3 regions of the Nocardiopsis sp. NPDC006832 genome follow, and region 3 is predicted to be linked to each of the others. Evidence: predicted binding sites of a transcription regulator. Region 3 holds the regulator's gene; each other region holds the start of a gene.

What was found. The regulator LexA, encoded in region 3, represses DNA repair genes until DNA is damaged. The targets are predictions, from matches to a motif close to TCGAACANNTGTTCGA.
Region 1: the regulator LexA is predicted to act here: its motif matches at 585-600, upstream of uvrA (excinuclease ABC subunit UvrA).
Region 2: the regulator LexA is predicted to act here: its motif matches at 1,357-1,372, upstream of ABZ717_RS14000 (DUF6504 family protein).

What each region holds. Positions count from the first base shown of each region.
Region 1 is NZ_JBEYLC010000031.1:19,676-21,944, forward strand. It holds gene ABZ717_RS16065 (TerC family protein) at 1-551, shown strand, start outside; gene uvrA (excinuclease ABC subunit UvrA) at 779-2,269, shown strand, end outside.
Region 2 is NZ_JBEYLC010000025.1:14,292-16,560, reverse strand. It holds gene ABZ717_RS14010 (N-acetylmuramoyl-L-alanine amidase) at 1-192, shown strand, start outside; gene ABZ717_RS14005 (GNAT family protein) at 345-929, shown strand; gene ABZ717_RS14000 (DUF6504 family protein) at 988-1,275, opposite strand; gene ABZ717_RS13995 (serine/threonine-protein kinase) at 1,526-2,269, shown strand, end outside.
Region 3 is NZ_JBEYLC010000087.1:16,077-18,345, forward strand. It holds gene ABZ717_RS26495 (alpha/beta hydrolase) at 1-781, opposite strand, end outside; gene lexA (transcriptional repressor LexA) at 881-1,555, opposite strand; gene nrdR (transcriptional regulator NrdR) at 2,232-2,269, shown strand, end outside.

The DNA of each region.
Region 1 (2,269 bases), on a different contig from region 3:
ACCTCAAGGGTGACGAGGACGACAAGGACTTCACGCAGACCCCGGTGGTCCGCCTGGTCAAGCGTTTCTGGCCGGTGACGAACGACTACCACGACGCCAAGATGACCGTGAAGCTCGACGGCCGTCGTCACGTGACCCCGATGCTGCTGGTGATCGTCGCGATCGGTGTCATCGACCTGGTCTTCGCCGTCGACTCCATCCCGGCGATCTTCGGTCTGACCCAGGACGCCTACATCGTCTTCACCGCCAACGCCTTCGCCCTGATGGGTCTGCGTCAGCTGTACTTCCTCCTGGCCGGTCTCATGGACCGCCTGGCCTACATCAGCTGGGGCCTGTCGGCGATCATGGTCTTCATCGGCGTGAAGATGATCCTGCACGCGCTGCACGAGAACGGCGTGCACGTCATCGAGGTCGGTATCGGCACCTCGCTGACCGTCATCCTGGGCATCATGACCATCACCATCATCGGCAGCCTGATCAAGTCGCGCTCGGACGAGGGCAAGGACAAGCGGGCCGAGGTGGAGACGGACAGCTCCGCCGACCGGTCCTGAGGGCCCTGGAGAACTTCAAAGAACCCCAGATATTCGAACGGTTGTTCGTCTATAGTGGTGGTGGTCTGACGCCGACGCGTCATGGCCACCACCACTTCTGCTTGGTGGAAGAAACCGTCACGGGCGATCGTTAGTCTTGGCGGACGGGGGAGGTGACCCCCTCCCCACATCCCCGCCATGGCCCGGACGGGCCTGCGACCGCCGTACCGCGAAGGATGTCTCACTCGATGGTCGAACAACTGGTGGTCCGTGGAGCACGGGAGCACAACCTCAAGGACGTCTCCCTGGATCTGCCCCGCGACTCCATGATCGTGTTCACGGGCCTCTCCGGCTCGGGCAAGTCCTCACTCGCCTTCGACACGATCTTCGCCGAGGGCCAGCGCCGCTATGTCGAGTCACTGTCGGCGTACGCCCGTCAGTTCCTCGGACAGATGGACAAACCCGACGTCGATTTCATCGAGGGCCTCTCGCCCGCGGTCTCCATCGACCAGAAGTCCACCAGCCGCAACCCGCGTTCCACGGTGGGGACCATCACCGAGGTCTACGACTACCTGCGCCTGTTGTGGGCGCGCGTGGGCGTGCCGCACTGCCCAGAGTGCCACCGCGAGATCGCCCGGCAGAGCCCTCAGCAGATCGTCGATCGGGTCATGGAGATGACCGAGGGCACCCGTTTCCAGGTGCTCGCCCCGGTCGTGCGCGGCCGTAAGGGCGAGTACGTCGAACTCTTCAAGGACCTGCAGTCCAAGGGCTTCACCCGCGCCATGGTCGACGGCCGGGCGGTGCGCCTGGACGAGACGCCCAAGCTGGGACGCTACGACAAGCACGAGATCTCCGTGGTCGTGGACCGTCTCAGCGTCAAGCCCGGATCCCTGGGTCGACTCACCGACTCGGTCGAAACGGCGCTGAAGCTGGCCGGGGGCACCATCGTCCTGGACTTCGTCGACCTGGAGAACGACGACCCCGAGCGGGAGAAGGTCTTCTCCGAGCACCTGTACTGCCCCTACGACGACCTGTCCTTCGAGCAGCTCGAACCGCGTTCCTTCTCCTTCAACGCCCCCTACGGCGCCTGCCCCGACTGCTCCGGTCTGGGCACCCGCATGGAGGTCGACGGCGACCTGCTCGTGCCCGACCCGGAGAAGACGCTCGCCGACGGCGCCATCGCCCCCTGGTCGGGCGGCCCGAACGGCGGTTACTGGGAACGCATCCTCAAGGCCCTGGGCGAGGCCATCGGCTTCGACACCGACACCGCCTGGGAGCGACTGCCCCGGCAGGCCCGCAAGGCCATCCTGGAGGGGCACGACACCCAGGTCCACGTGAGCTACCGCAACCGGTACGGGCGCAGCCGCTCCTACTACACCGAGTTCGAGGGCGTGGTGCCCTGGGTGAAGCGTCGTCACTCCGAGGTGGAGAGCGACCACACCCGTGAGCGCCTCGAAGGCTACATGCGCAGCGTGCCCTGCCCCACCTGCGAGGGCACCCGGCTCAAGCCGGTGGTGCGCGCGGTGACGATCGGCGGCAGGTCCATCGCCGACGTCGCCTCGATGTCGCTGAGCGAGAGCGCCGCCTTCCTGGCCGACCTGAGGCTTTCGGACCGCGACATGGTCATCGCCGCGCAGGTGCTCAAGGAGATCAACGCCCGCCTGGGCTTCCTGCTGGACGTGGGGCTGGACTACCTCAGCCTGGCCCGCTCCTCGGGTTCGCTGTCGGGTGGTGAGGCC
Region 2 (2,269 bases), on a different contig from region 3:
GTGCTGTGCGCGCTGACCGGCGTGGACCCGGCTCGGGAGATCGAGTACGTGAACCCGGACACCGGCGCGGTCACCCCGCAGGAGGCGGTGGCCCGGCACCGGGACTGGCTGGACACCGAGTGCCCCGGCAACGCCTTCGCCGACGTGTTCGACTCCGCCATCCGAGAGCGGGTGGCCCGTGGCCTGCTCTAGCACCCCTGTGGCGAAGGCCTCTTTTTGCAGGTCACGACGGTGACCACCTCGATATCCGGTTGCGGCGACCCTGGCCGGCGCGGCTATCGTGAGCGCTGCCGCCACGCCGTGGGTGCGCGGCGCGATTCGAGGAAAGAGGGTCCGACTCCACCATGACCACCGTTCAGAGCACGCCGATCATGCCCGCGGTCATCCTGGAGACCGAGCGGCTCCGACTGCGATCGGTACTCGAACGCGACATCGACGACGTGTACGCCTCGTGCGTGGACCCCGACCTCCAGCGGTGGGTTCCGCTACCGTCCCCGGGCGAGCCCTACACCCGGGAGAACGCGGAGGACTTCTGTCTGCGTCTGGCGCCGGGCATTCGTACGTCCGGCGACGGCCAGCACTGGGCCCTGTTGGAGCGCGAGGGCGGCCGGTTCGTCGGTTCGGCGGCCCTGCTGCGCACCGAGTGGCCCGCGAAGGTCACCGAGGTCGGCTACTGGATCTCGCCTTGGGGGCGGGGCCATGGCTACGCCGCCGAGGCGGTCGTGGCGGTGTCCCGCTGGGCGATCGAACAGGGCTTCCAACGGATCGAGATCAAGGCAGCGGTGGGCAACACCGCATCTCGCCGGGTGGCCGAGTCCACCGGATTCGTCCACGAGGGCGTGGAGCGCAACGCGATGCCGTTGAACGAGGGCCGCACCGACCTGGCCGTCTACAGTCTCCTGCCGACGGACCTGGAGACGACCCCGTAGACGAGGACGGCCGGGTCGGTGGTAGCACCGACCCGGCCGTCCCCTGTTCTCCCCCGGATCATCCCCACACCCGGGAGAGCAGCCACTCACCGGTGGTGGTGTCGTGCCGGAGTTCGTACACCCCCTGGGAGTAGGACGATCCGGCCTCGACCCTCCAGTGCCGACATTCGGGTACCTGGGAGCTCTCACCCGGTGTCCAGTCACGGCGCAGGGTCACCCACTGGTCGATGATCCTGCGCACCCCGTAGACCCGCCCGTCCCACACGAAGCGGGTGGGCCTGCCGTCCTCCTCCACGACCGTGACGTCCGCTCCGTAGTACCGCCCCACAACCGTTCCCCCAAGCATCGACCGACTCCTCGTTTGGCGTCCGGCGGTGCCAGGGCGCACCGCCGGGGTGCCCGCACGCGGGGAAGTACGAGCAGGCATTCGAACGTGTGATCGAATACTAGCGAAGGGAAGGCCGCCGTGGAACTGTTTCCGCCTCGACGACATCACCACCTGTGAAACCATCCGTGGGACCGAGAAGCCCCCGAGCCACGGACCCGCGAGCACCGTGGCACTCGGCGCCCCCCACGACCCCCACGAGGCATCCCACATGTTCAACGGGCACGACGGCCCCGCCACCCCCCATTCCGGAGACCCCACGGAGATCGACGGATACCGCCTGTCGCGCCGGCTGGGACGCGGCGGCATGGGCACCGTGTACCTGGCCGAGGACCACTCCCGGCGACAGGTCGCGCTCAAGGTCGTCCACCCCGACCTGGCCGAGAACCCCTCGTTCCGGCGACGCTTCGCCCGCGAGGTCGAGACCGCACGCCGTGTGGCCCGCTTCTCCACCGCCGGGGTCATCGACGCCCGCCTGGAGGGCGACCCCCTGTTCGTCGTCTCCGAGTTCGTCCCGGGCCCGGACCTGTCCCGGGCCGTGCGCGAACGCGGTCCCCTCCGCGGCGGTGACCTCGAAGGACTGGCCATGGGCGTGGCGGCGGCGCTCACCGCCATTCACCGCTCGGGTGTGGTCCACCGCGACCTCAAACCCGCGAACGTGCTGCTCTCCCCCGTCGGACCGAAGGTGATCGACTTCGGCATCGCCCGCGCCCTGGACGACGACGGCGGCGGCATCACCCGTTCCAGCCGGCTCATGGGCACGCCCTCCTACATCGCGCCCGAACTCCTGCACGGTCACCCGGCCACCCCCGCCGCGGACGTGTTCGCCTGGGGATGCCTGGTGGCGTTCGCCGGCACCGGCAGGACGCCCTTCCACGCGGCGACGGTCCCGGCGGTCCTGCACAACGTCACCACGGCCGCGCCCCGGCTCGACGGGCTGGACCCCGCCCTGACG
Region 3 (2,269 bases):
GACCCGTGGTGTCGCCCTCGGGCAACTCCTGACCGCCCCGTACCGCGGCGCGCGACGTCCGGGCGTGGGACAGCATCCGCACGGCCTCGGCCTCACTGAGCGCACCCTGCGCCTCGGCGGTCCGGACCTGCTCGGAGACCTGACGGTCGATGACGTCGAGCATGCGCGTCCCCGGCGGAGCCGCCAGAACCAAAGCGGGTTCGGCGCCGTCGAGCACCTCGTGCGCGCGTAGCGCGTACAGCGCGCCTTCGCTGTGGCCCACGACGATCGTGCGCTCGGGGTCGACTTCGGGCTGTTCAACCAACGCCGTGTAAGCGGCGGCCATCTGGGCGTCGAAGACCTCGGGATCGACCGGTTCCTCCAGGGCTTCCCTCACCTCGTCGTCGAAGGTGGCGGGGTCGCCGCTGCCCAACTTGTCGTAGCGAAGGGTCGCCACCCCGGCGTCACCGAGCACCCGGGACAGGTTGAGGTTGGTGTCGGCCTCGGGGCGCCCGGCGCTGTTGCCGTCCCGGTCGGTGGGGCCGCTGCCGGAGATGATGAGCGCGCCCGGCACCCCGTTCTCGGAGCCGCTCTCCCGCGGCGCGGTGAACGTGCCGTCGACGGTGAACCCGCCACCCTCGAAGCTGAGCTCGCGCTCGGCACCGCTCACCCCCGGAGGTTCGGGGCCCTCTTCCTCGGCGGGGCCACAGGCCGAGACGAGCAGGGTGAGGGCGGCGATCACCGAGACCGAGCGGCCACGGCGTCGTACGCGGCCGCGGGCGACGGGGGTGTGGGCAGGAATGGACACGCCCTCAGCGTATCGGCCGTGCCCTCCCGCACCATCCCGGCCGTGCCCTGGTGGGCGTGGCCGGGGCGGTGCGGTCGTCGTTCCCGGCCAGGGTCAGACGCGGCGCATGACCGTGACGACCTTGCCGAGGATGGTCGCGGCGTCGCCGTTGATGGGCTCGTAGGCGTCGTTGCGGGGCATCAGCCACACGTGGCCGTCGTCCCCGCGACGCAGCACCTTGACGGTGGCCTCGTCGTCCAACATGGCCGCGACGATGTCGCCGTTCTCGGCGGTGGGCTGCTGGCGGACCACCACGAGGTCGCCGTCGGTGATGGCGGCGTCGGTCATGGAGTCGCCGACCACGGTCAGCATGAACAGCCGACCCTCGCCGACCAGCTGACGCGGTAGCGCCAGGACGTCCTCGACCGATTCCTCGGCCAGGATCGGGCCACCGGCGGCGATCCGACCGATCAGCGGCACCGCGGCGGCCCGGGTCGCGTCGGCGGTGAGCTCCTCGGGCTTGATGCTCTGCGCGGTGTCGCGGCCGGGGGCGCGCAGTTCGACCGCGCGCGGCCGGTTCTGGTCCCGGTGCAGGTAGCCCTTGCGCTGGAGCACCTTGAGTTGGTGCGCGACGCTGGAAGGGCTGGAAAGACCGACGGCGTTCCCGATCTCTCGGATGGACGGCGGAAAACCGCGCTCGCGCACATAACGCTGGATGCAGTTGAGAACGCTTTGCTGGCGCGCGGTCAGTTTGGGGGCTTCGGGCACGGCACCGCCCGTGTCACCCACGGGCGAAAGAACGGTGGTGTTTCCGGGGTCGACGACCTCGGTGTTGTCCTCCGGCACGGCCGGGCCTCCTCGGCGTTCGGTTCGGTCAGGGCCTGTTCGGGTGGCCGGTGACGGGTCCGTCGTCTCACGAGTGGGCGAGACGGCGAAACCGGTGGGAAATCAAGGTCAAGATTAGTCGTTGCACACGGTGATATCAAACAAGCGTTCGAGCGGCCGAGGACGGCGACTTCGCCTTTTCGGCGGGCCTTTCCGATGACCCTCGGTTAAGTATGTACACGCGTTCCCTCGCCGCTGTCCGTCGAATGCCGAAAACGGCTTTCCCGGTGCTTCGCCCGAGGCGGCCCCGGAGCGTGTCCCCGGAGGTCGCGTGGATGCCGGAAAGCCCGCCGGGCAAGGGATTCCTCACCTGTGGAACGCGCGCCGAACGGGGTCCCCCCGGGTGCGGTCCCCTTATCCTTGGAAGCGACCCCCCGACGTATTCGAGACCTCCTCCCCGGTGGAGGCGGGTCCTGAGCCCCCACTTGAGGAACACGCCTAGGGGCGGGTTGCGACCCGTGCCCCCGGGGTCTAGGTTCGACCACAACATCTGGTGTTACCAATGGGGTATGTGCCTAGAAGTTGTGGTTAGGTAGACTCAAGGGTTGTGGTTCGGGTATAGGGAAGCAGGTGAACCAGGATGCATTGTCCGTTCTGCCGTCATCCGGACACCAGGGT